Regions from separate parts of the Acutalibacter intestini genome, predicted to be linked through region 3. Evidence: riboswitches for the same ligand, from Rfam matches in the RefSeq annotation. Region 3 holds a riboswitch; each other region holds the start of a gene.
The links. A riboswitch is a leader RNA that binds a small molecule or an ion and turns the genes downstream of it on or off. The one in region 3 is predicted to bind thiamine pyrophosphate.
Positions count from the first base shown of each region.

Region 1 (3,278 bases), on a different contig from region 3:
GTAAGTCTTTGTCAGCCTTTCTTGCTTTCAGTATCTCATTCATATAATCCTCCTGTTCCTCCCCAATTAATACCCGCTTTTGCAAATCCGTTCCGCTAGATGACTATCCCAATCCGGGGTAATCATTCAGATCAACCCCTGGTGCAGGCTTTCCGTTTTTGTCAACGACACCTTCTTCTTTCATCCTTTGTGTTTCTCTTTCAATCTGTTTCTGATTTACCGCTGGCTCACCAGCTCCGTTTCCCTGTTCCCCAGTACCCCTGCTTGCCTGCTGACTGCTCTGGGTTATGGACTGATTTTTGTTCACCGAGCCACTTTGAGTCACGACCGGGTCCTCATTTGCGGCACAGGCCGCAGCGCTTATTAGTACAAGCACCAGCGCGGCTGCAAGGACCGCAATTTTTTTAGTCATTTATGCTGCCTCCTTGATTGCAAAGAATGTATGGAGGATATGAATGAGATACTGAAAACAGAAAGGCCTGTACGGATATTAATGCTTTGTTTTGTCGAAATCAGTTTCCATCTCTATATGATTGGGATCCAGTATTCGTAAACCGCCTCCTGTGGATCCGCTTTGATATACACCTCAATATCCGGTGAATTCGCGTATGTGTATCCAGAAGTGGGAAGCCATTCTGCAATGACTCGCTTTTCTAATTCCTGTAGAGAACGGTTGGTGCCCTGCCCCTCGAAAATAGCCCATTTACACGCCGGGATATGATACTCTTCAAATGAATCTTCCTTCCTGTCGGAGCGGACCACAATCAAGTATTTCCAGTTCTCTGTGTGATGAACGCTAATACCCAGCAAACCTTGCGGTCTGCTTTCCTGCAAAGCACTCAGTTTTGTAAGCGTTCCATCGGCAAGAGCCGTATCCCATACAGTAGGGATTACTTCAAAATTTCGGGCAAGCTCCTTATTCAGTGGGCAGGAAACTCCCAGCACACGAAACGCCGCTTTTTCCTCTACTCTGAATTTCAATGGCACCCCTCCGTCCATGGATACATGAAACTGAATCGGGGGAAAAGCCTGCATCGGCCGGTTCTCTGTCTTGAGCGCAGACGGCACTACGCCATGAAAGCTTTTGAAGGCTCGGGTGAAAGCAGTTGGGGATTCATACCGGTATTTTATAGCAATGTCTATTACCTTCCCGCTATCCTTTTGCAGCTCTACAGCCGCAAGGGACAGCCGGCGCCGCCGTATGTATTCCCGAAGCGTCATATTTGTCATATAGAGAAACATCTGTTGGAAATAGTACGATGGGCAGTTGGCCACCTGTGCTACCTTTTCATAATCCAGTTCTTCAGTGATATGTTCTTCCATATATTCAATCGATTGGTTCAAGCGTTGCATCCATTCCATAAGGTCACCTAACGCTATTCTAATGTTCTATTATAGCTTATCCTTTCACAAGTTTCCTCGCATTCAGGCTATACAAGTTGATAGCCCAAGTACGTAAATGTTCTTACGCAAAATCGGCTGATTATCCGCTTTCATTTCAGCCTCCTGCGGTCCTACAATTATAGCGTAAACCATCCAATTATACGAGAGGGTTACCTTACATTACTCAAGAGCTTGGCTCGACTTTTGTCTTAAGAAATTCCCGCTTTCTGGTTCTTTTCAGCAGCCTCTGCGCCACTCTAAACATTTACCAGTCAATCGATCATAAGCACGATGTGCACCCAATCAAAATGGAAAGTAAAAGGACGCTCACACGGAGCGTCCTGATAATACAATCGCAGTATTCATTCAGCTCCCTACGTTGGTATTAGCCAACAGGTTCAAAGGGTCAGGTTCTGCCTTCTCAACTACACAGTAGTTCCCCCGCTTTTTGGATATAAACCTATATTTGTGTATCTGCATGGATGTGTCAAATCGGCGGTCCGATCTGGCGCACTCATTAATCATTACTCTCCTCTTCTCGCTCCGTCATTGGAAATCCTTCCAAAACTCTGCTCAGATAGTCGTTAAACGGCTTCATAATGCGGAACAAGCTTTGCTGCTTCTGTTACAAATACCTCTGCATCCACCGATATTTCAGATACCAGCTTTATAAACATCAACCATTCCGCCTGGGGATGCTCCCTGCCATATCCGAAGAGAACACGCAAAAGCCCCTGTGCCGTAAAGTGTTTTTCCAGCTCCGGCGTATGGATGATTTTGTCAAATTCTTCATTGAACACGGTGATATAGTCGCGGATTATTTCAATTGCATCTCGAAATGACTGGTCTCCAGGCTTGATCATCAGATAATATCCTACCGGAAACGGGTAGCTTTCCTTTTGAGGAATAGGGGCGCGAAATGACGGATTATATGGTGTTCTCCGAACGGGGATACCCAATTAATGTAAATGCAGTGCCCTTGGGCTGAATATGTAAAATGCTTCTGTCAAACGCTCCAAATACCATCCCCGGTTGTTATGCTTATTTAAGGCAACCCCGCACAATTCTAAGCACCGTCTTGCTTGCAGATTTTCCGTGATAGCGCACAGCTTTCGCTGGTCAACGGTGAGATGGACGGCGCTCAATCTGTACCCTCTGAAGAAAAATCTGACTGCGCAATACGGTACTTTGAATTGTGCGGTATTGCCTTAAGTCCGTCAAATACTTTTGCATCCATACAGTATCCACTATCTGCACCTTCTATGCGTTGCCTGCAACCAAAAAAAGAACGGCCACAGATCATTTTGTTGCAAAATAAACTGATCTGCACGGTAACTTCACCCGTTGCATCCATTTCTTGGGAAAGCAGATGCCAATTTATCACTTTATTATAGCGTATCCTTGCTTCAGTTTCCTCGCATTCAAGCTATACAAATTGATAGCCCAAGCGTGTAAATATTCTTCTGTAAGAATCAGCCGATTAAAACTGTCATTTGGCTCTGCAATGGCAACATAATACTTCACATGTCAGAAACAGGTCTGCTTCTGACATAAAAAATCACATGACAGCGACCTTGCCAAAACCTGGTTGTAACCTTGCTTTTTTCCTGTTTTTTAGAAAATGCAGGACTATTGTTGCCACAAGGCTTTCAATAACAAGGATGCTCATGCCGTAGTAAGGCCTGTCCAAAGCGGATATCGAAAAAACACAGTTTCACCTGAAATCATCTCGTCCGCCTAACCCCTTATCGGAACTTGACAGTATCTTCAAACGGATTTATGAGGACGACATGGCGTGGTAAGCCATGACAGATTTTTGAAGCTATCCGCAGAGTATGAAGCGGAACAGCGGGAACTGGAAGAAAAGGTCAAGGCAGACCAGCAGGAAGTCGATA
Region 1 is NZ_JAWXXL010000035.1:10,102-13,379, forward strand. Features, by position in the region: gene U8U68_RS17495 (hypothetical protein) at 104-412, opposite strand; gene U8U68_RS17500 (AraC family transcriptional regulator) at 526-1,362, opposite strand; TPP riboswitch at 1,738-1,836, opposite strand; gene U8U68_RS17505 (DUF2461 family protein) at 1,968-2,342, opposite strand; gene U8U68_RS17510 (DUF4368 domain-containing protein) at 3,179-3,278, shown strand, end outside.
Region 1: linked by a shared signal. The riboswitch ahead of U8U68_RS17500 (AraC family transcriptional regulator) and the one ahead of U8U68_RS06190 (energy-coupled thiamine transporter ThiT) in region 3 are both predicted to bind thiamine pyrophosphate.

Region 2 (3,278 bases), on a different contig from region 3:
CGCCGCCGCTGCAATCGGACCCAGCAATCGTTAATACTTTTTTCAACATATCATTTTCTCCTTTGCTTCTTTGGGGAAGACAACCATCAGTGTGCCGCTTTTAACGGCAATCCTGCTTTTCTTCCCGATAAACTCATTGCTTGTACCAATAGGAAAGGTATTGGTAAGCACTGCATTCTCCAGCGGATATTTTAAACCTTGCAGATAAACTCCTTCCGCTTTTTCGGAATAGGAGAATACGGATATGTAGCCGTAAGGAACCGGTAAAAAGGATAATTCTCCATCCGTAATTGCTGTAATCACGCTCTCCTGCTTTGGGGTATTCTCGGGCATTTTATTATACCCGCAATTTTTCAACTTTTTATCTACCGGACGCAATAATTCATTCTGAGGGCAATGCAGAAACCCTTGCATCCCGTTCCCGGCAAGATATGCCAGCACCTGCAGGTTTGCCAATGTATGATCGATTCTCCCGCCGGTTCCGCCATAGATATGAAACTCCTTATATCCGGCCTTTATCCCCTCGCGGACTGCTGCAAGCATATCCGTATCATCTTTCTCACAGTTCAGCCGGACAACATTTGCGCCTGTTGGGATTTCTTCCAGGGTATCAAAATCTCCAATAACGAGATCTGCCGAGATTCCAACCTGTTCCAGATACCGAAGCCCTGCGTCTGCAGCTATCACAAAATCATTTTCCGCCGGTCGAAAATCCATCTCAAACCAGTCTCCCGCACCGACTATATAACAAATCCCTTTCTTCAAATCTCTACCTCCGGTATGGCATTTTCCAAAAGTCAAGTTCCAGGATGCTTGCCGTTTCAAAAATTTTGCTCAGCTTTTCTTTTTCGGTATCGGAAACACCTTCGCATTTCTCATCTGCAAACTGCGACCATTCCTCACAGCTCCTGGCATAGATATCGTCCGCATAATCCTCAATAAAATCCCAGTATCTTGAGTTTCGGCTTGCAGGGTCCCCCGCCAGCTTTCGGAAAATGTAACTGTAACTCATCATGCAGGGAAGGACTGCCATCAGCATTTCCTTATCATCCCCCTGTTCCGCAGTTTCCAGTAAAAAATCAATATACCGTTGATTTTCCGGCAGAGGAGCAATAGACTCGATATCATCGTCCGTCATACCGAACCGTTCCAGATACTTCAGCCGTACCGCAGATTCCGTATCCTTAACGAAACTCAACACGGAATAATAAAGCTGGATCTCCCGCAGTGATTTGGCATGATAGATCTCTTTCCCGTAAACTCGTGCATAATGCTTCAGGTAAATGCTGTCCTGAATCATATAATCTTTAAAGCATTCAAAGGGCAACGTTCCTTCTTTCATCTCCTGCACAAACGGCGTAGCCATGCATTTGTCCCAGATGGGGATATTCTTTTCCAGTACCTCTTTCATAAATGACATAATTTGTTTCCTCCTATGACTGTTCCGATTCTCCATGCCCCAGAGGGTAAAAAAAGAGAGCTTCCAAATCAATCGGAAGCTCTTTCAGACGCAGTACGGGCGTAAGAAATTGCTTCCCTACGCCGGTATTAGCCGACAGGTCCAGAGGTCAGGTCTTAACCTTTTTCAACTTGTTCAGTTCCCTCGCAAACACAGATTATCAGTATTAAATTGAAAAACAAAAGGACGCCCACATGGAGCATCCTGAAAATACAATCGTCGTATTCATTCAGCTCCCTACGTTGGTATTGGCCAACAGGTTCAAAGGGTCAGGTTTTACCTTCTCAACTACGCAGTAGTCCCCCTGCTTTTTAATTATTATACTATTTCTGTGTGAGTTTGTCAAATCGGCTGTCCGGTCCGGCATTGCTTCACAGAGATATTCATAAATAAATTCCAAACTAATGCTTTATCTTGTTGGCATCTGAAATCCTTCAAGGGCTTTGTTCAGATAGTCATTGAATGGTTTCATAATGCGGAACAGCTTTGCGACCTCTTCCACAAATTGCTCCGCATCAGCGATAACTTCGTCTGCTACCGAATACTTCAAATACCAGCTTTTAAACTTTAAGTATTCCGCCTGGGGATGCTCCCTGTCATATCCGGAGGGAATACGCAAAAGCGATGTCCCCTGTACCGTAAAGTATTTTTCAAACTCCGGCGTATGGATGATCTCGTCAAATTCTTCACCGAACTCTGTGATATAGTCACGGATCATTTTGGCTGCATTCCGAAATGAATTGGCAAACAGGCCACCACCGAGATAGGACTGGTTCCCCGGCTTGATTATCAGATAATATCCCACCGGAACAGGCTGCTTCCCTTTAGAGGCAATATGGGCGCGAAATACCGGATTATATGGGGTCCTGTCCTGTCCGAACCGGGGGTAGCGAATCAACGTAAAGGCAGTGTCCTTGGGTTGAATATGTAAAACGCTGCTGTCAAACTCTCCGATACGCAGAATCAGCGCCTGAACCAGTTCTTCAAATTGTTCCGTTACCGCTTTCGTTTCCGCTTTATGCGCGTTAAACCATTCCCGGTTGTTATGCTCATTTAAGTCTGTCAAATATTTTAGAATCCATGTTGTATTTATTCTCTGCGTCCCCTATTTTTGTCCCTCCAGCGCCTTTGTTCCTGCTATCAAAATCCGCAGTGAAATTTCAAAACTTTTCTCAATAGATACCGGATTCCCAAACGCATTGTTATTTACCAGTAATGCGAAGCCTTCCAAGAATCCACGATATGTGCGTATCAGGTGTTCGCTGTTTTCCTTTGATATATTAAGCATGGTGAAAGCTTTATATATTATGGAAAACATCTCTTTCGTGGCATTCTGCGTTTCCTCACTTTCAAATTTGTTGTACCAAAGCATCGCATTGAAAACGCCAGGATTTTCAGTTGCGTACTTATAAAACGCGCGGCAGATTGCCTCCAACGCATCATACCCGCTGACACATACAGCCGCATCCGTCATAGCTTGATCCATTTGCCTCCAGCCAAAGAGCATGATTTCCTTTTGCAGTTCCTCTATCCCTTTAATATGATTATAAAGGGACGGAGGCTGAACGTTTAAGTGTTCAGCGAGCAATTTCAATGTAATTTTATCATAACCGATTTCATGTCTTGATCTTTGACCAGCGACAAGAACAGTTCCCGCATTTGCCGGATTCCAATAGGATCCAGACCGTTGACCGGCTCATCCAGCACCAAAAGCTTCGGTGTATGGCTGATTGCCCTTGCAATGGCCAAGCGCTGCTTCATACCAAGAGAAAACTTGGAAACAGCCTTTTTCCCGGTATCAGCAAGTCCCACCACCTGC
Region 2 is NZ_JAWXXL010000015.1:1,452-4,729, reverse strand. Features, by position in the region: gene thiD (bifunctional hydroxymethylpyrimidine kinase/phosphomethylpyrimidine kinase) at 1-46, opposite strand, end outside; gene U8U68_RS11670 (thiamine diphosphokinase) at 43-765, opposite strand; gene tenA (thiaminase II) at 770-1,420, opposite strand; TPP riboswitch at 1,677-1,775, opposite strand; gene U8U68_RS11660 (DUF2461 domain-containing protein) at 1,869-2,537, opposite strand; gene U8U68_RS11655 (TetR-like C-terminal domain-containing protein) at 2,565-3,053, opposite strand; gene U8U68_RS11650 (ABC transporter ATP-binding protein) at 3,050-3,278, opposite strand, start outside.
Region 2: linked by a shared signal. The riboswitch ahead of tenA (thiaminase II) and the one ahead of U8U68_RS06190 (energy-coupled thiamine transporter ThiT) in region 3 are both predicted to bind thiamine pyrophosphate.

Region 3 (3,278 bases):
CTCGCTGCCGTCAGCCTGGGCATAGACCACCCGTACAGTGGCCTTGCCGCTGTCCAGCACAGAAGCCACCTGGTCGGCAATGTTCTCAAAAGTAGCAGCCTGGGCGCTCATCTCAGTCTCCAGCGTAGTGGCCACTGTCTCAATATCGTTTCCTTCCAGAGCCGTGTCGGAATAGGTGAACAGATAGACCAGGACATCGCCCTCGCCCTTAATGTCAATGCTCATCTTCTCGTTGGCCAAAGAGCTCATCATCTCTTTAATTGGCCCGCTAACATTGGGGTCCTCCAGGAACTCCTCCACAGAGGCATAAGTACCGCTGGTGTTGCTCAAACCGCTGGTCTCTTCAGAAGAGGTGGAAGCCTCGGAAGACACCTCAGAGCTGGACTCCTCCGCGCTGCTGGAAACCTCGCTGCTGCTCACCGCGCTGGAAGCACCTGCGGAGCTGCTATTGTTCTCGCCGCAAGCGGAAAGAGTCAGAGCCATCGCAATGGCCATTGTGCCGGCCAAAATCCGGAAAACTGTTTTTTTCATGATCGCACGCCTTTCTTCAATCAGTCTAAATTTTATTTGGTTCCTAACTTGCTGTTCTCAAGCTGGACCAACAGTGATTATACTACTGGAAAAGCGGGATGTCAAGCAAAATGGGGTTACAAAAAGATTAAAAATTCCTTACAGCTACAGAGAATTTATCAACCTATATAAAAATAACTCCCAGTGCGTTCTGTTCTTGTATGATGTGAGAGAACCACCTAGAACCCGACTTTTAAAGATTTTTGCCAGCAGGGCCCTTTCGTCACTTCATATCCGCTGGACCCGTCTGTGCCTCATTCAACCCCTATTGACAAATTCCCCTCCATCAGGTATGATAAGGTCGAAAAATGAAATAAGGGGTGCCGAACATTGGCTGAGAGGAGCAAGAGCCGTTAAGGCTTTGGAGCTTAAACCCTAAGAACCTGATGCGGATAATACCGACGGAGGAAGCATTTCATTTTCTTTGCGTAGAGGCAAATAATATTGGGAACCCGGCGCTTTAGCCCCCTAGCCAAGGGGACGCATAATCCCGCCAGATTAAGAAAGAATCCATAGGGTCTTTCTAGTAGGTTTCCTATAGCTTATGGCGTTTGGGTCGAGTAAGCCCCACGTTTTTGCTCTACAAAAAGGATGCTTTCGCGCTGCCTGGATTTTTCCGGGCGGCGCTTTTTCATTTTTCAAAAAAATTTTCTGAAAGGAAAGAAGCATATGAACAACCAAAACCCAAACCCGTCCGTCAAAAAGGGCCCAAACCACCAGGTGCTGAACCTGGCCCTGGCCGGAATCCTCATCGCCCTGGGAACCATCCTGTCCTTTTTAAAGCTGTTCGATCTACCCTATGGGGGCTCGGTCACCATTTGCGGCATGCTGCCCGTTATGGTGTTCGCCTACCGCGCCGGCCCCAAATGGGGGCTGGGGGCTGGCCTTGTATTCAGCGTTTTACAATTGCTTTTCGGCCTGGACGCTCTAAAAGGGGTCAGCGGCGCCACCGTAGTGGGCTCTATCTTCCTGGACTACCTGCTGGCCTTTACCGTGCTGGGGCTCGCAGGCATTTTCCGGGGAAAGCTGAAAAGCCACCCTACCGCCTTTACCCTGGGCTGCCTGGTAGCCGGGCTGCTGCGCTACCTCTGCTCCTTCCTCTCCGGATGGATTTTATGGAGTGAGTATGCGGACGCGAACTTTTCCCCTATTCTGGCAGGCATGAGCGGGCAGCAGCTGGCGTTTTTCTACTCCCTGGTCTATAACGGTGGATACATGATTCCAGAAATTCTTATCACCTGCATAGCAGGCTTTTTGGTAATGCAATTCGCGGGCCAGCAGATTTTGAAGGGGACGTGACCGCGCAAAAAGAGGGAGCACGCAAAAGCCTTCCCTCTCCGGTGGAACAAAAGGGGCACCGCCCTGTGCCGCCTATGCCGGCAGCAAATTTCAAAAATTATGCTAACAAAATTTTTCCATAAGCCGTCTGCCAGCACTTAGTTCCCCAGAGAAGGGGCTAAACGGCGGCTTTGTTGTAATGAGAAGAGGATCCTTCTGGAGATCCTCTTCTCTTGTCTTGCCTTTTTCCTGGAAATCTGTTATCATAGAAAAAATGCGTCTGACCAGAAGGAGATGTTCCCCATGCCCGCAAAGCACCGTCGCCCAGAGTCACAGGGCCCCAGTTGGGGGTTAATCGCGTCCATTGCCGCCCTGCTTCTTGTTCTGGCGGGCATCGGCGCGGCAGCCTTTTTGCTGTGGAATAAATTTTTTGTCCCCAGTAAGCCTGCCGTCTCCCCCACCCCAGCCCCTACCGCCCCGCCGGTTACTCCTACGCCAGATCCCACGCCACAGCCTACTCCCGATCCCACCCCCACGCCTTCCCCGGCTCCTATTCCGGACAACGGCCAGGACGGGTATCTCTCGGAAGGCATCTATATCTGGAACAGCATGGCTTTTGAGCTGTTCTACGGCTATGACGAGTCCGCCCAGCCCTATGCCCAGGCCATTGAAAGCTTTGCCGCCAGCCTGCCCGGGATAGATGTGTACAACATAGTGGTGCCCAACCACTCGGAGTTCGGTTTGCCAAAGCGTCTACGGGACAGCATGGGCTGCGGCTCCCAGCGAGAAAACACCGCCTCTATTTACAATCGCTATTCCGCTGTACACCCTGTAGACATCTATGACATTATGGACCAGCACAAAGAAGAGTATCTATATTTCAATACAGATACCCACTGGACCGCCCTGGGGGCCTATTATGCCTATGTAAAGTTCTGCGAAATCGCCGGGCTGGAGGCTTCCCCCCTGGAAAGTTTCACCCGCGCCACCCCCAACGACAGCTTTTACGGTTATCTCTATGAAATGACCTATGACGAGAGCCTGGGCCCAGACCATATTGACACATACGAACCCGGCTATGCCTACACCGCGGCCTCCTCCTATGACGGGGTGGACTTTACCCCTCTAGAGGGCATTAACAGCGGGGACAGCTCTATGGGATACACCATGTTCCTCTACGGAGATCAGCCCTGTGTGCGGGTGCAGAACCAGGACTGCCACAACGGCAGGAAGCTGGTGATGGTAAAGGAGTCCTACGGCAACGCCATTGGGGCCTTTTTGGGGGCTGGATTTGAGGAGCTTTACGTGGTGGATTTCCGCTATTTTGAGGGGAACCTGCCCCAGTTCTGCCAGAGCTGGGGGATCACGGACCTGTTGTTCCTAAACAGCACCATGGCGGCCAACACCTACCAGCGGGTGGAGGATCTGTA
Region 3 is NZ_JAWXXL010000005.1:125,596-128,873, reverse strand. Features, by position in the region: gene U8U68_RS06195 (DUF4854 domain-containing protein) at 1-531, opposite strand, end outside; TPP riboswitch at 877-998, shown strand; gene U8U68_RS06190 (energy-coupled thiamine transporter ThiT) at 1,240-1,869, shown strand; gene U8U68_RS06185 (DHHW family protein) at 2,152-3,278, shown strand, end outside.